2 regions of the Actinoplanes sp. L3-i22 genome follow, and region 1 is predicted to be linked to the other one. Evidence: riboswitches for the same ligand, from Rfam matches in the RefSeq annotation. Region 1 holds a riboswitch; the other holds the start of a gene.
What was found. A riboswitch is a leader RNA that binds a small molecule or an ion and turns the genes downstream of it on or off. The one in region 1 is predicted to bind cyclic di-GMP.
Positions count from the first base shown of each region.

Region 2: linked by a shared signal. The riboswitch ahead of L3i22_RS03395 (hypothetical protein) and the one ahead of L3i22_RS45385 (Calx-beta domain-containing protein) in region 1 are both predicted to bind cyclic di-GMP.

Region 1 covers NZ_AP024745.1:10,230,311-10,240,695, forward strand. Annotated here, with positions in the region: gene L3i22_RS45365 (sulfatase-like hydrolase/transferase) at 1-84, opposite strand, end outside; gene L3i22_RS45370 (TetR/AcrR family transcriptional regulator) at 192-806, shown strand; gene L3i22_RS45375 (ABC transporter ATP-binding protein) at 800-2,536, shown strand; gene L3i22_RS45380 (ABC transporter ATP-binding protein) at 2,533-4,509, shown strand; gene L3i22_RS45385 (Calx-beta domain-containing protein) at 4,567-7,854, opposite strand; cyclic di-GMP riboswitch class I at 7,960-8,038, opposite strand; gene L3i22_RS45390 (Calx-beta domain-containing protein) at 8,230-10,385, opposite strand, start outside.
Region 2 covers NZ_AP024745.1:707,606-717,990, forward strand. Annotated here, with positions in the region: gene thiC (phosphomethylpyrimidine synthase ThiC) at 1-521, shown strand, start outside; gene L3i22_RS03390 (DUF5305 family protein) at 537-4,028, opposite strand; gene L3i22_RS03395 (hypothetical protein) at 4,122-4,529, opposite strand; cyclic di-GMP riboswitch class I at 4,559-4,633, opposite strand; gene L3i22_RS03400 (ribonuclease domain-containing protein) at 4,878-5,282, opposite strand; gene L3i22_RS03405 (hypothetical protein) at 5,396-6,859, opposite strand; gene L3i22_RS03410 (nitrate- and nitrite sensing domain-containing protein) at 7,467-10,385, shown strand, end outside.

The DNA.
Region 1 (10,385 bases):
CAGCGCGAGAAAGACGAGGATTGCGGCGAAACCCGTGGTCACGTGACGAATGACCCGGCGGTACGGCTTGCTTGGTTGGCTCACGTTTACTTGATACGCCCCCGTGTCGTTTCCGGTTCGACGAGGGGGCGGTGAGACCCCATGACAAAAGTCAGTGGATGAGTGAGTGCTCGCTCATTAGGCTGTGCGCCGTGGAGAACAGACGCAGACGTCAACCGGCCCTCGCGCCGGACGAGCGGCGGGCGGCATTGATCGCGGCGACCATCCCGCTGCTGCACGAGCATGGGGTCGAGGTGAGCACCCGGCAGATCGCGCACGCCGCCGGGGTCGCCGAGGGCACCATCTTCGGCGTCTTCAGCAACAAGAACGAGCTGGTGGTCTGCTCGGTGGTCCAGGCGCTCGACGCGCAGCCGACGCTTGACGCGCTGGCCGCCATCGATCCGGCCGCGGGCCTGCGGGAGCGGCTGCTGGCCGCGGCCGAGATCGTGCACGCCCGGTTCGCGGAGAACGCGAGCCTGATGCACGCGGCCCGCCGCCTGATCATCATGAACGACGGCAGCCCGGAGGCGCGGGAGCGGATGACCTCGACGCGCGGGCTGCTGATGACCGCCGTGACCGAGGTGCTCGAGCCGGACGCGGCCCGGCTGCGGGTCCCGCCGGCCAAGGCGGCCCGGTTGCTGCTGCTCTACTGCGGCGCGAACACCTTCGGCCCGTTCGGCGACAGCGAGCGGTTCAGCGGTTCCGAGCTGGCGTCATTGCTGCTCGACGGCATTCTCACCAATCAGGGGGAGCAAGCGAAGTGTTGATGAAGCTGCTTCGCGTGCACCTGCGGCCGTACTGGAACACGATCGGCCTGATCGTGCTGTTCCAGTTCCTGCAGACGCTCGCGACGCTCTACCTACCGACGTTGAACGCCGACATCATCGACAAGGGCGTCGTCACCGGCGACACCGGCTATGTGATGAAGCTCGGCGGCTGGATGCTCGGCATCACGGTGCTGCAGATCGCCGCGCAGATCGTCGCGGTGTACTTCGGCGCCCGGACCGCCATGGCGGTCGGCCGGGACGTGCGCGAGGCGATCTTCAGCCGGGTGCAGACGTTCTCCGCCCGCGAGGTGGGCCAGTTCGGCGCGCCGTCGCTGATCACCCGCACCACGAACGACGTGCAGCAGATCCAGATGCTGGTGCTGCTCACCTTCACGCTGATGGTCTCGGCGCCGATCATGTGCGTCGGCGGCATCGTGCTCGCGCTGCGCCAGGACGTGCCGCTCTCCGGGCTGCTCCTGGTGATCATCCCGATCCTGGTCGGCGTGGTCGCCCTGATCATCAGCCGGATGCGGCCGCTGTTCCGCAGCCTGCAGGTCAAGCTGGACCGGGTCAACCAGGTCATGCGCGAGCAGATCACCGGCATCCGGGTGATCCGGGCGTTCGTCCGGGACGACCGGGAGAAGGCGCGCTACGAGGTCGCCAACGACGACCTCACCCAGGTCTCGCTGAAGGCCGGCAAGATCATGGCGCTGATGTTCCCGACCGTGATGCTGATCGTGAACCTGTCCAGCATCTGCGTCCTCTGGTTCGGCGGGCACCGGATCGACAGCAACCACATGCAGGTCGGCGCGCTCACCGCGTTCCTCAGCTACCTGATGCAGATCCTGATGTCGATCATGATGGCCACCTTCATGTTCATCATGATCCCGCGCGCCGAGGTCTGCGCCGAGCGCATCCAGGAGGTGACCGGGACGGACACCTCGGTGACGCCGCCTGCGGCGCCGATCACCGAGGTCGACAGACATGGCGAGTTGGAACTGCGGGCGGTCAGCTTCCGCTATCCGGGGGCCGAGGCCGCGGTGCTTTCCGACGTACGACTGGTCGCCCGCCCCCGGGAGGTGACCGCGATCATCGGGTCCACCGGCAGCGGCAAGACCACCCTGATCAACCTGATCCCGCGGCTGTTCGACGCGAGCGAGGGCGCCGTGCTGGTGGACGGCGTGGACGTCCGGGAGCTCGAGCCCGGCCTGCTGTCCCGGCTGGTCGGCATCGTGCCGCAGCGGCCGTACCTGTTCACCGGCACGATCGCGACCAACCTGCGCTACGGCAATCCGGACGCCACCGACGAGGAGCTCTGGGAGGCCCTGGAGGTCGCCCAGGCGAAGAACTTCGTCGAGGCGATGGACGGGCGGCTCGACGCCCCGATCGCGCAGGGCGGCACGAACGTGTCCGGCGGGCAGCGGCAGCGGCTCGCGATCGCCCGGGCGCTCGTGCACCGGCCGGAGATCTACCTGTTCGACGACTCGTTCTCGGCCCTCGACTACGCCACCGACGCGGCGCTGCGGGCCGCGCTCACCGAGTACATCGCGGACTCGACCGTGGTGATCGTGGCGCAGCGGGTCAGCACCATCCGGGACGCCGACCGGATCGTCGTGCTCGACGACGGCCGGGTCGTCGGGACCGGGACGCATGAGGAGCTCATGGACGGCAATCCGACGTACCGGGAAATCGTTCTTTCGCAGCTCACTGAGCAGGAGGCCGCCGCATGACCGCGCCCAACCGGCCGCCCGCGCGGCCGATGGGCGGCCCGCCGGCCGCCCGGATGATGATGGGAGCCGGCGGACCGCCGGAGAAGCTGCAGGACTTCAAGGGCTCCACCAAGCGCCTGCTGAAGATGCTCGCGCCGCAGCGGATGCTGGTCGGCCTGGTGCTGCTCTTCGGCATCGCCTCGGTCTTCCTGTCGGTGCTCGGCCCGCGCCTGCTCGGCCACGCCACCGACGTGATCTTCAACGGCGTGGTCGGCCGGAAGCTGGGCGAGTCCCTGCCGCCCGGGGTCACCAAGGAACAGGCCATCGAGCTGCTCCGGCAGAACGGTGAGACCAAGATGGCCGACCTGCTGGCCGGGATGAACGACGCGATCCCCGGCCAGGGCATCGACTTCGACAAGCTGCTGCACGTGCTGGCCTGGGTGGTCGTGGTCTACCTGTTCGCCTGGGTGTTCGGCGTGTTCCAGGGCCGGATCACCGCGCGCGTGGTGCAGACCGCCGTCTTCGACCTGCGCAACCAGGTCGAGGCGAAACTGGCCCGGCTGCCGCTGTCGTACTTCGACAAGCAGGCCCGCGGTGAGGTGCTCAGCCGGGCCACCAACGACACCGACAACATCGCGCAGACCCTGCAGCAGACGTTCGCGCAGCTGATCACGGCGCTGCTGACGGTCGTCGGGGTGCTCGGGATGATGTTCTGGATCTCGCCGCTGCTGGCGCTGATCGCGCTGGTCACCATCCCGGTGTCGTTCTTCCTGACCAAGGCCATCGGCAAGCGGGCCCAGCCGCAGTTCGTCGCGCAGTGGAAGGTCACCGGCCAGCTCAACGGGCACATCGAGGAGATGTTCACCGGGCACTCGCTGGTCAAGGTGTTCGGCCGGCAGCACGAGGCCGAGGAGGCGTTCCGGCAGCACAACGACAAGCTGTACGCCTCCAGCTTCCGGGCCCAGTTCATCTCCGGCCTGATCCAGCCGGCCATGATGTTCATCAGCAACATCAACTACGTGCTGGTCGCGGTGGTCGGCGCCCTGCGGGTGACGTCCGGGTCGCTGTCGCTGGGTGACGTGCAGGCGTTCATCCAGTACAGCCGGCAGTTCAGCCAGCCGCTGACCCAGGTGGCCAGCATGGCGAACCTGGTGCAGTCCGGGGTGGCCTCCGCCGAGCGGGTGTTCGCCCTGCTCGACGCGGACGAGCAGAGCGCCGATCCGGCTCCCGTCGATCTTGCGCGGGTCGAGGGCCGGATCGCGTTCGAGAACGTGTCGTTCCGGTACACGCCGGACAAGCCGCTGATCGAGAACCTGTCGCTCGCGGTCGAGCCGGGGCAGACCGTGGCGATCGTCGGGCCGACCGGGGCCGGCAAGACCACGCTGGTCAACCTGCTGATGCGGTTCTACGACGTGACCGGGGGGCGGATCACCCTGGACGGGGTGGACATCGCCACCATGCCGCGCGAACAGCTGCGCGAGCAGATCGGCATGGTCCTGCAGGACACCTGGCTGTTCGGCGGGACGATCGCGGAGAACCTCGCCTACGGCGCGGACTCCTTCGACGAGGCGGCGGTCATCCGGGCGGCCGAGGCCGCGCACGTCGACGGGTTCGTCCGGATGCTGCCGGACGGCTACGAGACGAAGATCGACGAGGAGGGCTCGAACGTCAGCGCCGGTCAGAAGCAGCTGATCACGATCGCGCGGGCGTTCCTGGCCGAGCCGAGCATCCTGATCCTGGACGAGGCGACCAGCTCCGTCGACACCCGGACCGAGGTGCTGATCCAGCGGGCGATGAACACGCTCCGGACCGGACGGACCAGCTTCGTGATCGCCCACCGGCTGTCCACGATCCGCGACGCCGACCTGATCCTCGTCATGGAGGACGGCACGATCGTGGAGCAGGGCACGCACGACGAGCTGATCGCGGCCGAGGGGGCGTACGCCCGGTTGTACTCGGCGCAGTTCGCCTCGGCCGTGGTCGAGATGGACTGAGACAAGCAAACGGGGGCGGCCGTGAGGCCGCCCCCGTTTTTTCGGGTCAGTCGATGCTTACTTGATGGTGATGGTCTTCGTCGCGGAGTAGCCGGCGGCGATGCCCGTCGTGCTGTTGCCGGAGACCAGGGCCCGCAGGGTCAGCTTCGTCTTCGACTTGAAGCTCCACGTGCCCTTGTAGCCGGCCGTGCCGGTCTTGCCACTGGCGACCGTCACCCACTTGCTACCGCTCTTGCGCTGGATGGTGACCGTCTGGCCGCCCGCCTTCGGGTTGCCGACGACCATGGCCGTCAGCTTGCCCTTGGTGGTCGACACGGTGAGCGCCGGCGACTGGGTCAGCTTGACCGTCTTCGCCGCGGAGACCATGCCGTCGGACTTGACCGCGAAGGTCCAGCCCTGGGTGATTGCCCGGGAGACGAACTTGTACTCACCGTTGTCGTCGGCCTTGACCGTGACGTTCAGCGGGGCGAGCTTGCCGGGGAGCGGGGCGCCCCAGAGCTCGACGTCCGCCTTCGGGCCGGCCTTGCCCCAGATGGCGGCCAGGCCGCCGCCCTTGGCCGGACCGGTGACGGTCAGGGTCGGGGCGACCGGGTTCGACATGTCGTCGGACTCGATGGTGACGGTGCCGTTCCAGATGTTGTTGTAGACGCTCGCACCGGCCGGGCCGGGCTTGCCGAGCTTGATCCAGAAGGTCTCGTCCGGCTCCTTCATCTTGTCGTCAATGATCTTGACGCTGATGACGTTGCCCTTGCCGTCCGGCGTGATCATCAGGGTGCCGTGCGACGCCTCGTAGTCCTCGCCCGCCTTGGCCGTGCCGTCCGCGGTCTCCCACGGGACGGTCAGGGTCTGGGTGGTCGAGGTGGCCGAGTTGTCGGCGGTCCACTCCAGGCCCACCGGGACCTCGATGGACTTCTCGTTCTCCTTGATCGAGCCGTCCGGAATGTGGACGGCCGGCGGGAGGTCGCCCGGGTCATCGGTGATCTTGTACGTGCCGGTGCTGACCGGGATGCCGATCAGCGAGGCGGACGACTCGGTCGCGGTGACTCCGAACGTCTCGGTCGGCTCGTCGATGCTGTCCGGCTCGAGGTAGAACTCGGCGATCTGGCCCAGCGTCGGGGTCGCCGCCCCGGCGGTGACGGTCAGTTCGCCGCCGATGAGACCGAGGTTGGCGATGTTGCCCGAGTAGTCGGTGTTGTAGGTCGCGACCTCGTTACCGGTACCGGACCCGGCGGTGGCGAACTTCAGCTTGTACGCCTTCTCCGCGGTGCCGGTGACGGTCGCGTTGACGCGGATCGACGTGCCCTCGGTGCCACCGGTCGAGTTGAAGGTGACCGCAGGCGCGGCGTCGTCGTCCTTGATCGTGAGCGACGCGGTCGACGGAGTACCCGTCGTCACGTTGCTGGAACCCGCGCTCACGACGGGCGCCGGGATCGCGATCGTCTCGTTGCCCTCGTAGACCGTGTCGCCGTTGACCGGGATCACCAGGTCAGCCGTGGTCTGGCCGGCCGGGATGGTCACCACGGACGATGTCGGCTGGGCGTAGTCGCTGGCACCCAGGGCGGTGCCGCCGGCGACGGTGGCTCCCTGGGTCGCCGTGGTTCCCGCACCCACAACGGCGGGAACCGAGAAGGTGAACGAGACGTCCACGTTCGTCGGGCCGCTCAGCGTGACCGGGATCTTCGCCTGGGTGACGCCGGTCTTGCCCTCGTCGACCGTGGCGTCCTTCAGGTTCCAGGTCGGCTTGGTGTCACCGTCGTCGGCGATGGTGAACGCCGTCGTGGAACCCGTCAGCGTGGCGTTCGGGCTGGTCAAGACCAGGTTGAAGGTCTCGTCCGGGCTCTCGTAGTAGGTGTCCCCGATGATCGAGACCGGAATCTTCGCCTTGGTCTCGCCGGGCGCGATCGTCAGCGAGCCGTCCTTGCCGACGTAGTCGGTGCCATTGGTGGCGGTGCCACCGCTGAAGGCGTAGTTGATCTTCACCGGGATCGAGGCGGTGCCGCTCAGCGTCAGGTAGATCCACTTGTCGACGGTGCCGCTGTTGCCCTCGGTCCAACTGGTGGCCGCGACCCCCGTCTCGTTGACCGAGATCGTGGAGGCGGACGGCGGCGTGTCCGCGTCGACGATGGTGCCGCTGGCCGAAACCGGCGTGCCCAGGGTGATGTTCGTCGGGGCGCTCAGGGTGGCCTTGAGGTTCTCCGTGCCCTCGACGACCCCGTCACCGATGGGAACATTGCTTACATTGACGTTGCCCGTGGTCTTGACGAGCACTGTCGAATTGGTGGAGTTGTTCGGGAAGGTCACGCTGCGATTCGTAACGGCGGTGAAGTCGGTGCCGCTGGTCGCCGGGTTCGAGTTGTCCAGAGTGTCGCCGCTCGAGGTGTCGAAGCGGACAGCCGCACCAGCGCGCTGCGTCGGGCCGGAGAGCGAGATCGGGAAGCCGAGCGAGCCGCTCTCGCTGACCGAGCCGCCGCCGGCGACCTTCACGGTCGGCTGCGCGTCGTCGTCGGTGATCGTCACCGGTGCCGTCGCACCGCCCGCGGAGGCCGCGCTGCCACCCGGCGCCTGACCGGTGGTGATGTTGACGTCGAAGCTCTGGTCGTCCTCGTCGATCGCGTCGTCGAAGAGAGTGACCCCGGTGGCACCGCTGCTCGACCCCGCCTTGATCGTGATCGTCGACCCGGCCGGAAGTGCCGTGTAGTCCCGGGTGGAGTCGGTGCCGGCCTGCGCCGCCGCCGGGCCCGCGAGCCGGTCCATCGACGCCACCGGGATGACGACGTCGTGCGCCAGGGTCTGAGCGGATCCCGAAAGGGTGGCGCTCACCCAGGCGGTCGCCTGCGTGGTGACCGCGCTCACGCCCGTGCCGGTCGTGGTCGCGGTCTCCGGAACCGTGCCCGGACCGGTCAGGATGTAGGAGTTGGCGGCGGGGTCCCAGTTCCAGACCGACGCCGTGGTCGAGCTCACCTGCGTGTTGGGCGTCGGCGTGGTGGCGTCGGACCCGGTCAGGGTGATCGTGTGGGCCGCGATGGCCGCGTCGGCGATCGTGTCTACATAGACGGTCACGGAGTTGACGCCGCCGGCCGTGGTCCCGGGGAAGGTGTAGCTGGCGCCGCCCGCGGCCACCCCGACGGTCGGGGTAGCGACGTAGTTGGTGCCCGCGACGCCGTCCCCGGTAGCGGCGAAGGTGATCGCGCCGGAGGACGACGCGCCCGTGTAGGTCGCCGTGAACGCGACCCGGGCACCTTCCCAGTTGTCCGTCAGTGGGGTGATCGTCAGGCCCGAGATGGCGGCGTAGGCCGGCGTGGGGACGAACGCTACTGGAACGAGCGCGGCGGCGGAGGCAGCCACAGCGGCCAGGACAGTGCGGATCCGGGGCCGTCCCCAGAGCGCGAACGGCGCCCGGTCGCGCGGCGCCGCTTGGATTGGTCGATAACGCATTCTCTTCCTGTCTCCTTCGGCGGCTGGGCAACCTCCAGCGGGGAGGCCCCTGGCTTTGCGTCCCCGTCACGGGACGGGGTTGCCTGTTCGGGTACCGCACCTTGGGGCGGTCGGGGCGCCGGTCAACCCGGCCCTCAGCAGCGCAAACACCGGACTAGAGGTCCGTGTGAGGCGGAGCCATCCGTAATCTAACCGGCATATCCGTACCTTTTCGGCGGAACGCCTTTTTCCGGGCAGAGAAACGTTCACGTGCGGGCGAAGATCACGCGAACGGCCGCGGGCGGGTCAGCGGACCCTTACCGAGCGGGACGCCGACGTGCCGCCCAGGATGCCGAGCGACGCGGTCGCGGCGATCACCGCGCGGAACGAGTACGTCGTCCCGGACTTCAACCCCCGCGTCGTCACCGTGAACGTCCCGGCCGCGTTCAGCGCGCCCTTCTCCACGGTCTTCCAGGAGCCGCTGACCAGGCGCTGCACGCTGACGTCCTGCCCGGGCTGGTCCGGGTCGCCGCTGACCCGCAGGGTCACCGCGCCCTTCGCCCCGCTGGTCGCGGTCAGTGCCGGGTCCTGGCGGACCTGCACGGTACGCACCGGCGAGGTGAGCCCGTCGGCCCGCGCCATCAGCCGGTATCCGTTGTTGAGGGTCGGCGCGAAGGTGAACGCGCCCTCCTTGTCGGCCGTCGTGGTCTGCGCCACCCGGAACGTCCCGCCGCTGGTGCCGGCCGCGGCGAGCAGCTCGACCTTGGACCCGGCGCCGGCCTTGCCGCTGATCGCGACCCGGCCGCTGCCGGTGAGGACGGCGGAGCTCAGCGCCAGGGTCGGCACGGTCGCCCGGTCGTTGTCCGCGATGGTCACCGTCGCCTGCGTCCGGGCTCGGACGACGTCGCTCGGGGACGGGTCGCCGAGACGTACGGCAAAGCTCTGGTCGGTTTCTTTCTGTTTGTCGTCGATGATCGGCACGGTGATCGTCGACTGATCGGTGCCGGGCTCGAAGGTGAGCGTGCCGGACGAGTCGGTGTAGTCCTCGTCGGCGAGCGCCGTGCCGGCGACGGTCCGCCAGGGCAGCGTCACGGTCCGTTCGGTGCCGGTGGTGCCCTTGGCGAAGACCAGCGTCACCGGCAGGGTGACCGTGCCGTCGTCCTCGGCCGCGGAACCGTCGGCGATGGTGACCCCGGGCGTCTGGTCGTCCGGGTCGTCGGTGATCCGGTAGTCCGCGCTGACGTCACCGGCAGTGACGGTGAAGCCCTCGGTGTCCTCGTCGACGGTGTCGTCGACCAGACCGATCGTGCCCAGGGTGACCACCGTGCCGTCCGGCGTGCCGCCGGGCAGGCTGAGCGAGCCCAGGCGGTCGTCGTCGTAGTCGCCCGGCTCGGCCGGATCCCCGGTCGCCGAGCCGGCGATCTTCACGGTGCCCATGTCGAGGTCACGCTGCGCGACCCCGGTGACCGTGCCGCGCAGTTCGAGGGTCTCCCCCTCGGCGCCGGTCGCCGGCCGCAGCGTGATCGTCGGCCGGGCGTCGTCGTCGACGATGGTCAGCGACCCCACCTGCGCGGGTCCGGTGGCGTCGCGCTCGCCGGCGGCCAGCGCGACGGTGATCGCCGCGGACTCGTCGCCCTCGTAGACGGCGTCCTGGACGATCGGGACGGTGATCGTGCCGGTCCGGCTGCCCATCGGGATGCGCAGCGTGCCGGCCGGCGCCCGGAAGTCGTCGCCGGTCGCGGTGCCGTTCTGGGTGGTGACGGTGAGGTCGACGTCGTCCTGGGCCGGAACGGTCAGCGCGACGGTGAACGTCGCGTTGCCCGAGCCCTCGGCGGCGGTCCCGCCGGTGACCGAGAAGGTCGGCAGCGGGACGTTCTGGTCGTTGTCGGTGATGGTGATCGTGCTGGTGGCGGTGCTGATCGCGGCGTCGGCCGGGGTGACCGCGGTCGCCTGGACCTGGAACGTCTCGCTGATCTCGTTGCGCAGGTCGTCGACGATCGGCACGCTGATCGTGCCGCCGCTGCCGCCGGCCGCGATGACCAGCGGGTTCGGGGTGGCGACGCCGTAGTCGTTGGCGCTCGCGGTGCCGGCGACGGTCTGGTGGGCGACCGAGACGGACTGCTCGGTCGAGGTGGCGGCGGTGCGGGCCGGGTCGAAGACCAGGCTCACCGGCACGGTCGCGGTCCCGGCGCCCTCGGCGACGGTCACCGGACCCCCGAGGGCCACCGCGGGCGGCTTGTCGTTCGGGTCGTCGGTGATCCGGTACAGCGCGGACACCGCTCCGGCGGCCGGGACGCCGGTGTTGGTCGCGGTGATCTTGACCGTTTCGGTCACCTCGTCGACGGTGTCGTCGGCGAGTCCGAGCGTACGGACGGTGAGCGGCGCGGTCTGGCCGGCGGGCAGGGTGAACGAACCGCCGCCCGGCGTCAGGGTGTAGTCGCTCGGCTCCGCCCCATCCGCAC
Region 2 (10,385 bases), 2.5 Mb from region 1:
AGGTGGAGCTGTGCGGCGGGGCGCCCTTCTACACCCTCGGGCCGCTGACCACCGACATCGCGCCCGCCTACGACCACATCACGTCCGCGATCGGGGCCGCGATGATCGGGATGTTCGGGACCGCGATGCTCTGCTACGTGACGCCCAAGGAACATCTCGGGTTGCCGAACAAGGAGGACGTCAAGGCCGGGATGATCGCTTACAAGATCGCGGCCCACGCGGCGGATCTCGCCAAGGGGCATCCCGGGGCGCAGGACTGGGACGACGCGTTGTCGCACGCGCGGTTCGAGTTCCGCTGGGAGGACCAGTTCGAGCTGGCCCTGGACCCGGGGACGGCGCGGGCCTATCACGACGAGACACTGCCGGCGGCGCCGGCGAAGACCGCGCATTTCTGCTCGATGTGCGGGCCCAAGTTCTGCTCGATGAAGATCAGTCATGAGTTGCGGGCGGCGGGGATGAAGGCCAAGTCTTCGGAGTTCGTGGATGGGGGTGGGCGGGTCTACCTGCCTGTTACGCCTTAGTTCTGGGTCTTGTGCCTAGTCTTTCGGGTCTTTCGTCGGGTCTTTCGTCGGGTCTTTTGTCGGCAGGAAATCGAAGACCGGGTCGCGTGAGGCGGTGCGCTTTGCCACGCGCTCCTTGCGGGCCCGGTCCGCTGCGGCCTGGTCCTCCTCGGCCTTGCGGGCGATCGCCTGCTCCAAGACCCGGTTGCGCTCGGCCAGCTCTTCGGCGGCGGTGCGTTGTGCGGTCACGTCTGCGGTTGCTTTCTGCTCGGCGAAGGTCATCGTGGCTTTTCGCTCGGCCAGTTTCTCGGCGGTCTGCACTTCGGTGGCCTGCTGTTCGGCGGCGAGCTCTTCGATGGCTTGCCGCCGGGCGGCCAGGTCGGCGGCGGTCAGCTCGGGGGTGGTCGGCTCGGGGACGGTCAGCTCGGGGGTGGTCGGCTCGGGGATGGTCGGCTCTTTGGCGGCCTCGCCATCAGCCGTGGCAGCCCTCCGGCCGGCGGCGATCTTGCCGGCCTCGGTGGCCGCGCGGGCCGCAGCCGTCTCCCGGCCCGGGATGACCTTGCCGGCCTGCGCGGTCTTGCCGGCCTGCGCGGTCTTGCCGGGCTGGGCGTTCTTGTTGGGCTGGGCGGTCTTGCTGGCGGTTGCTTTTTTGGCGGGCCTGCGTGCGGCGGGAGTGGCCTGCGGCTCCGCTTTCGTGTCCAACTTTGCGGCGGCCTTGGGCGCCGGGTTTGCTTCGGGCGCCGGGCTCGCCTTGGGCGCCGGGCTCGCCTTGGGGGCCGGGCCCGCCTTCGGCGTCGGGCTTGCCTGAGGCGTTGGGCCTGTTTGGGGCGTTGGGCTTGTTTGGGGCGCTGGGCTTGCCTCGGCCTTCGCTGACGCTTCGGCCTCGACGGCGGCGGGCGCGGGCTTGCGGACGCGGGGCTTGCGGCGGGCGGTCGGCTTCGGTGGTCCAGCGGGGCTTTCCGCCGCCGGCTCCTCCTTCGGTACGGCCATTGCCGCGCCGACCTCTGCCGGGGCCGGGGTCTCCGGCGCTTTCTCGGCGAGGGCTTCGGGCTGCGGGTCTGTCTTCCGGACACGTTTGCGCGAACGCCGGGCCGGCTCATCACGGGTCGTAGCAGCGGCTTCAACCACTGCGCTCTCCGCCTTTTCCGACTTCTCCGCTTTTTCAGCTTTTTCAGCTTTTTCTGCGGCGGGCCTGTCCTGCTCGTTCTTCGGCGTCGCTGTCGATCCCCCGGCTTCGGCGATGACCTCAGGAGCTGCCGCCTCGGTCGTTGCCGCCACGAACCGAACCACCGGTGCCGCTACCCGGCGCACGAGAGCCTTCGTCTGGATCACCTGGATCGCGGATGTCTCCGCCCGAGTTGTGGGCGTTTCCCCCGGGTCCGTCGGCGCTTCGGTCTGGGCCGTCTCGTTTGCGGGGATTTCTTCCCGGGGCGCAGGCGGATTGGACTCCGGCTCGTCGTCCGCCGCGAGTTCGCCTTCGACCTCGGGAGCCGACGCGGTGCCTGCCGGCTGCTCGTTTTCGCTCTCGGGCTTGTCGCGTCGATCAGTTTCGGCAGGTAGGTCAGCTACCGCTTCAGGCGTTCCAGCCTGCTCCGGCGTCGGTTCCCCTACCTGCTCGGGCTTGGCCTGCTCGTCGGGCTTATCCGGCTCGGCCTGCGCGGCGGGCTGCTCGGGCTCGGCCTGCGCGGCGGGCTGCTCGGGCTCGGCCTGCGCGGCGGGCTGCTCGGGCTCGGCCTGCGCGGCGGGCTGCTCGGGCTCGACATGCTCGGACTCGGTTTGTTTGGCGGGCCGCTCGGGCTCGACGTGCTCGGGCTCGGTTTGTTTGGCGGGCCGCGCGGACTCGGTCTGTGCGGTGGCCTGCTCGGGCTCGGTTTGTGTGGTGGGCGGCTTCGAGTCGGTTTGGCTGTGGGGTTCGGTTGAGTCGGCTTGTTCCGCGGGCTGTTTGGCGGCGGCTACCGAGGCGATGCCGAGGGCTGCCGACTTCTGGGCGCGGCGGGCGGCCGGGTGGGGCATACCGGCGAGCGGCGGCTTTGCGGTGGCGGGTCGGGCCGGGACGATCCGGTACCGGTAGAGGACCCCGTCATCCCGGACCACGAAATCATCGGCACCGTCGGGGCGGGTCCAGGTAAGGATCATCTGCCCGTACTTCTCGGCCAGCTTCACCAGCGCCGGCACCGACGCCACGGTGACCACCGCCTCGCCCTGCTTACTGGTCATCGGCTCGACCGGCACCAGCAGATGCCCATACCGCCGCTGAATCTGCGCCCGGCTCGCCAAAGGGACATGTCGAAGCGCCGCCAACCCGATCCCGATCGCCCCGGCCACGGCGATCAAAAGCAGCCAGACTGCATACCGTCGAGCTTCGCCGGCGGTCATCAGATCTCGTCCGAGCACGCTGATCTGCCGGGGATAGACCCCTCCGCCGGTTGTCGACCCCGACTGGTCGACAACCAGGCTTGCCGCATTGCTGGTGAGGTTCAACTGCAGTGAGTCGAGCGCGAGTCCCAGCTGGGGTTCGAAGGACGTGCCGTCACCATGCTGAACGTGTGCGGTGACCGAGATGGTGATCGCGCCGAGATCGGCGCCGATCGCCTTGCCCGCTTCAGTAGCCCGTTCTTGTAGCCCATCCAGGTCAAGCGTGACCGTGCCGGTGTATCGATCGGCGGTGAACTGCCGGGGCTGGGACAGCTGGATAGTGGAGTGCCAGCCTCCCTGTGCGACCAGCCGTGCGCCTACGTCGATTCGACCGGGTTTCCCCCGGTACTGCATCTGTAAGTCGACGAACTTGGCGAGCTGCCGATAGATGGGATCGGGGGAGTAGGCGACTGTGCCGTCATAGGCCGCGGAAGGCGTCACCTTCGCGGAGTAGGAGAAGGTCATCGACTCGGCGGCCTCGGAAGTGCTGACTGCGACCTGCGTGGCCGGTTTCAGCCAGCCGAGGACGCCCAGCAGGAGGCCGGCCAGCGCGAACAGTGCGGTGACAACGGCAACGATGCGGAAGACGGGGTGCAGTCGGCCGATGGCTTTGACGACGACTGCGGCAGCCGACCAGGTACCGCCTCCACCTGCCATGCCCGTCGTCCTCTTCTTGCGATGCCCGCGCGCAAGTTGCCTGCGGGTTTTGGCCGTGGCAGCGCCACCGACGAATAGGAATCCGAGCATGCCCAGCGCTGTCGGGCTGAGAAGCGGTCGTAACCAGATTCCGCCGTGGGGAACGTGGAGGACCGGGCGACCGATGAGTTCGTCCGCAGTGGGATGGGTGATGTCGATCGACTGATTGTTGTCGCCTTTGAAGGTATAACCGCCGACACCGTCGCCGCCGATGATCCGGTGCAGGACCTCCGCGCTCTCAGGGCCATGGTATGCGGCTATGTCGCCGACGGAATAGAAATCGGGTTTGGCAAGGATGACGAGGTCGCCCGCGTAGTAGACGGGGTTCATGCTGATGCCGTGCGTCACTACGTAAGAAATGCGATGGGTGCCGACCGCCCACACGCCAAAGGCCGCCATCGCGAGGATGGCGGCCAAGGCGATACGTCGGACTGACTTGGGGATGGTGCCTCCGTCTACGACCCTAGGGTCACTGTAGGGAGGCGGTATCCGCCATATGTCGGTTTCGTGCTACGCCACGGTGATGGTCAGGTCCTTGATGTTGGTCTTGTAACCGGTGGGTGCGGCGTAGGAAGTTCCAACCTTGCAGTTGGAGGTGAAGTTCGCCTGGGTGGCCTGGCAGTAGATGCCGGTGGGCGTGCCCGCCCCGCCGAGGGTTCCGTCAGAGACCAGAGTGACGGCCTTGCCGGTGGGGGTGTCGGAATCGAAGGTCAGCAGGATCTCGGTTACCTGAGAGTTCGACAGGTCGGCGGTGGTGGTGAGCGCGACGGTCATGAGCGTCGCACCCGAAACAGCCTGGTGGAAGGTGCCGCCGAGGTAAGGAGTTGTGGCCACGGTGCTGGCGCCGTAGCCGGTGAAGGCGCTGCTGCCGGCGGCGACGATACCTGCGACCGCGACGCCACCAAGAAGCTGCATCATGTTCCGCATATTGAATCCCCTGTTCGTTCGGTGGTAGCCCAGCCGACCTCGTGGGTCCTGTGGCTTTGCGTCCCCGGCTTGCACCGGGTTTGCCCTTCACGCCGAGCGGACTTCGTTATCCCCTGGCACCGGGTTGTTCGGCCGTGCTGGGGCTCTGGCTAAGGGTTAGCCGGGAGAATTGCTGGTCTGATCTATCGATTCGGGGTGCCTGAGCGCCCGTCGGGTGCTAATGGTTGCGGCTCGGTTGCGGTGGGCCGCGGGGAAAGCGGCACCGACGGCGGGCCGGGTAGGAAAACGGCGCGGCGGCCGTCTTGAGACGACCGCCGCGAGCACGTACCAAATAAGGGTTCAGAGCTTGTAGAAGGTCACGTAGTGATCCGGGGTGAAGTAGGCGACCTTCGTGCTGCGATTGACCACGATCCGGTACGCGTCGCGCGAGGCGCCCTTGGCGCGGGAGTAGACGTCGTACTCGTTGTAGGTGGCCGACGGCAGGTAGCCCTCACGGTTCTGGAAGGTGCCGCCGGTGTAGTTGTAGCTGCCGTACGGCCAGGAGTACCAGCCGGAGCTGAGCGGCCAGCCCAGCGTCTGCCAGCCGGTGAAGGCGGTGCGCGCGGCCGAGCAGCGGCTGATCGTGCACGTGGAGTAGACGGCGGCCTGCGCGGCCGACGGGACGGCGAGCGCGCTGCCGGCCAGCCCGAGGATCAGGGCGAGGCTGAGCAGGACCCGGCGGGCGAGGGGTTGGGGACGGTTCACGTTCGAACTCCGATGCGACTCGGGGATGGGGCCCGGACATCGAGCATCGTGCCTGCCCCGAGCGTCCCGCGGTACCTCCCAGATGCATCATTCCATCGGAGTTTACGAATCTTTTACTGGCCGCCGAGCCCGCTCACCCAATCGACATAATCATTTTCCCGGCCAGGCTTGCGCCCGGGCGCCGGCGGGTACGGCCCGCTGATCGAGGTGGGCTCGACGATCGGTCCGCGCGGTGCGGCGACCCGGGGCTGCTCGGCGGTCATCGCGCCGTTGCGGCCGGCGGCGAAACCGTCGAAGCCGTCGCCGCCTGGCCCCTGACCTGGGCCTGGGCTCGGCGCCGGGGCCTGCGGGGGTGCGGACCGGCGACTCCGCCAGCCGCCCGAGGACGGGTTCGGCTGCTGGCCGGAGAAACGCGGCGGGTTCTCCGGGGCCGGCGCCTGCGGCGGCGGCTGGGTCGGGGTGGGCTGCGGGGGGAACGGCACGCCGCCCCGGAACGGGCTGCCGCTGCCGCCGGAGAACGGGTTGTTCGGGGTGCCCGGTGCGACGCCGATGACCCCGGTGTCGGAGGGCCGGAGCTGGTCCTCGGGGCGCAGCGCGGCGGCCGCGGCGGCCCGCGCGATGGCCGACTGGTTCGGCGCGTCCCGCTTGGGCAGCGGGGCGGGCTCCGGCTCGGCGGGCGCGGCGGCCGGGGCGGTCGAGGCTGCGGCGGCGGGGGAGGAGGCGGCGGCGGGTGCGCCCCGGACGATCGCCGCGAGCACCGAGCCGAGCACGCCGGCGCCGCACGCGGTCATCGCCGACCAGTACGGGTCGTCCTGGAACCCGGCCGCGCCGAGCTCCGGCCCGGCGACCAGGTAGGCCACGGTCAGCAGTGCCGGACCGGCCAGCCCGGCGAGCCCGGCGGCGAGCATCGACAGCCGGCGGCCGCGGGCGACGAAGCCGACGGTCAGGCCGGCGAGCAGCGCCAGGGTCGGCATGGTGAGGAACGTGGTGTGCGCGGTCAGGGCGGACGGGATCAGGCTGCCGCCGAGCACGCCGAGGTGGATCTCCGCGGCGGCGTGGCCGGGGCGCAGCGACGGGCCGACCGAGACCAGCGCGACGACCCACATCAGCACGCTCAGGGCGGCCAGGTTCCAGCGGGCGGCCGGCTTGGCGGCGGCGGCCCAGCCCGCGAAGATGCCGGCCGCGGCGCCGAGGCCGGCGGCGATGCCGATCACCAGGACCGGCTGCACCCCGGCGACCTGCGCGTCCCGCGCGGGCTGCATGGTCAGCGGCAGGACGGCCAGCGAGCCGAGACCGCCGGCGAGGCCGATCGCCAGCGCGCCACCGGCGCCGAGCGGGCGGGAGCGCCAGCGCGGCAGCAGAGCGGTGGCGACGATCGCGCCGAGTGCGGCGGCGCTCATCGTGATCCACGCGACCCAGGCGAGTTGCGCGGTCCATTGATCACGCGCAGTGACGTCCAGGATGCGATCCAGCCGGATGATGCCGAGCCCGTAGGCGATGCCGAGTTGGCCGGCTCCGACCACGGCGGCTGCCGTGGCGGTGGTGGCCAGTAGCTTCACCCAGCTCCGAATTGCCATGCCGGGCACGTTACGGAATACCGCCGCGGAAACGCCAGTGGGGGCGCGGCTTCTTAAGGCAGCCTAAAGTATGGATCTTCATTGATCGACGGAGTTCGATCAATTATGGTTACGGTCGGTCACTTGAAGGCGACGTACGGGATAGGTTGCCAGACCGACTCTCCAGAGTGGACACTGTCCGGCACGGACAGCGTGTCCGTCGCGTCGTGCCAATCCTTGCGAACGTGAGACCCCTGCTCAGAAGCCGCGGTTTCGTCAGGCGCGGGACAGGACTCTCACATAGTGGTTGGAATCGTGAAGGTGTTCGGTTGCCGTGGCCGCGGAAGTGGTCTCGGATGAGGTATTCGCGCACGTCAACGCCACGATCCCGGCTGCCGGCCGGCCCCGCGCGCGGCTACCACCTGGACAGCCGGGTGGTTTCCGGGAGGATCCAGGCTTCCCAAAACAGTCGGGGGTCTGATGAAATCGCCGCCGTGCCAGTTTCGGCACGGACCTTGCTGCGCGCGCCGGACGGGGCCGGACCGCAGCTCCCGGACGAGGCCGCGCCGGCGGCGACGATCGCATTCCGGGGCGCCCATCGAGGCGGGACGACCACGAAGGAGATGTCGTGAGCACGGGATCCTCGGGCCTGGCTGTACGACGCGGTCCCTTCCCGTGGCTGCGCGACGCCCGGATTCGCGCGAAAGTCGCCGGCATTCTGGTCATCCCGCTGGTCGCGGTACTGGTGCTGGCGTCCGTCCGACTGATCGAAGTGCGCGGCCGGGCCACCGACTCCGGCCGGGTCGCCGACCTGACCCGGCTCGGTACCGACCTCTCCGGCCTGAGCCGGCTGCTGCACCAGGAGCGGATGGCCGCCGTCGCGTTCCTCGCCGATCCGGACGGGCCGGCCGAGACCTTCCAGGGCTCGGTCGCCGCGACCGACGCGCAGGTCCAGGTGTTCCGCCGGGACCGCGCCGCGCTGACCGAGGTGCCGGCCCGGGTACGGGACCGGCTCCAGCTGATCCAGGAGCGGCTCGGCGCGCTGACCGACACCCGCGGGGCGATCACCGCCCGCAAGGATGTGACGCTCACCACCGCGGCCGAGCAGTACGCCACGGTCCTCGACGGACTGTCCGATTATGACGAGTCGGTCAGCCAGATCGCCGAGCCCGGCATGGTCGCCGACGGACTGCGCGCGCTGGCCGCGTTCGCCCGGATCCAGGCCGCCGTCGCCGACCAGGAGGCGGCCGCCTACCTGGTCCGCGTCACCGGTCAGGTCAGCGCGACCTGGCAGCAGGAGCTGATCGCCACCCAGGCCGCCCGGCAGGAGGCGCTCGACGACTTCCGCCAGATCGCCACCGCCGATCAGGTCGGCCTGGTCGAGGCGACCCTGGCCGACGCGGCCGTGGCGAAGGCGGACGGGACGATCACCCGGCTCGCCGGGGCCGGGGCGGTGTCGCCGGGGGAGCTGACGAAGGCGTACGCCCAAGTTCTTGATCTTTTCCGGGGGGCCGGGGCGAGCCTGGAGACCGAGGTCGTCAAGGTCGCCGCGGACGACAGCGCGGCCACCAGCCGGCGCGCCACCCTCGAGTTCGTGGTGGTGCTGCTGGTCCTGATCGCGGCCATCGCGCTCGCCGTCTACCTGGGCCGCAACCTGCACCTGTCGCTGCGCCGGCTGCGGGAGGGCGCGCTCGCCGTGGCGCACCGCGACCTGCCCGACGCGGTCAGCCGGCTGCAGGACATCGAGAGCCTCGGCGAGGGCGGCGTCGACCGGATCGTCGCGCAGACCCGGGACCCGATCCGGCTCCAGGAGCGGGACGAGTTCGGCCAGGTCGCCGAGGCGTTCAACATGGTGCACCGGGAAGCCATCCGGGTCGCCGCCGAGCAGGCCGCGCTGCGTACCAGCGTCTCCGCGATGTTCCTCAGCCTGGCCCGGCGCAGTCAGGCGCTGGTCGACCGGATGATCGGCGAGCTCGACCAGATCGAGCGCACCGAGGAGGACCCGAAGCGGCTGGCCAAGCTCTTCGACCTGGACCACCTGGCCACCCGGATGCGCCGCAACGACGAGAACCTGCTGGTCCTGGCCGGTGCCGACGTGGGCGCGCCGCGCCGCGAGGACGCGCTGCTGGTCGACGTGCTCCGGGCCTCGCAGTCCGAAGTGGAGCAGTACCACCGGATCGAGTTCGGCTCGATCGACACCGACGTCTCGGTCGCCGCGGCCGCCGTCAACGACGTGGTCCGGCTGGTCGCCGAGCTGCTCGACAACGCCACCCGGTTCTCCCCGCCGAGCACCGTGGTGATGGCGCAGGGGCGGCGCGACGGCGACCACGCGGTGATCCAGGTCGAGGACCGGGGCCTGGGCATCACCCCGGAACAGCTCGAAGTGATCAACCGGCGGCTCGCGGAGCCGACCGAGGTCGACGTCGCCGCGTTCCGGCTGATGGGCTTCGCGGTCATCGCCCGGCTCGCGGCGCGGCACGGGATCGGGGTGCGGTTGTTGCCGTACCGCGAGGGCGGGACGATCGCCGAGATCACCCTGCCGACCGAGATCACCGTGCTGCCGGGCATGCCGTCCGCGGCGGCGGCGCGCGCGGCGAGCTGGACCCGGCCCGGTCCGGCCCCGCAGACGACCGGAACCTTCGACGGCCCGGCCGAGGTGCGGCCGCCGGTCCGGAGCGCGCCCGGCCCCGCACCGGCCATGCCCCGCTGGGCCGCGCTGGACGTCGGACCGGCCCCGGACCTGGACCTGCGGCCCACGCCGGACCGGCCGAAGCTGCCGACCCGGGTGCCGCAGCCGACCGCGCCGCTGGACCTGCCGTCGGCGCCGCTGTTCGAGCCGTCCGCACAGCCGGTGTCGAGCGTGCCGGTCTCTAGCGTGCCGGTCTCTAGCATGCCGGTGTCGAGCATGCCGGTGTCGAGCACGCCGGTATCCAGCGTGCCGGTCTCCGGGCAGTCGTTGTCCGCGCAGGCGCTGTTCACCCAGCCCTACCCGGGGCGGCCGGTCTCCGCGGTGCCGGTCTCGGCCCAGCCGGTCTCCGCGCGGCCGGCCAACGGCGCCCCGATCCACGTGGAGATGCAGCACAACTGGTTCGAGGCCGAGGCTTCAGGCAAATCGTCCACACCGGACCTGCGTGGGATGCCGACCGCGGGCTACGCGCCGGCCCCGGTCCGGCTCACCACCACGTCCGACCCGGCCGCGGGCAAAGGCCCGGCTGCGGGCAAAGGCAAGGGCACGACGGCCCCGGCCGTGCCGCGGCCCCGCGAGGCCGCCGAGGATCGCTGGCGGACCGCCGCCGACGAGGGCTGGCAGCGGGCCCAGGACGCCTCAGCTCCCAAGGACCACGGGATCACCCGTTCCGGCCTGCCGAAACGCATCCCGCAGGCTCAGCTCGTACCCGGTGGGGTGCAGGAGACGCCCCGCGCTCAGAATCGTCGCAGCCCCGATGACGTACGCGGGCTCCTCTCCGCGTACACCCGTGGGGTCCAGCGAGGGCGGACGGACGGCGTCGCCGAATCCGCCGCCGTGGCACCACAGGCTCCTAAGGAG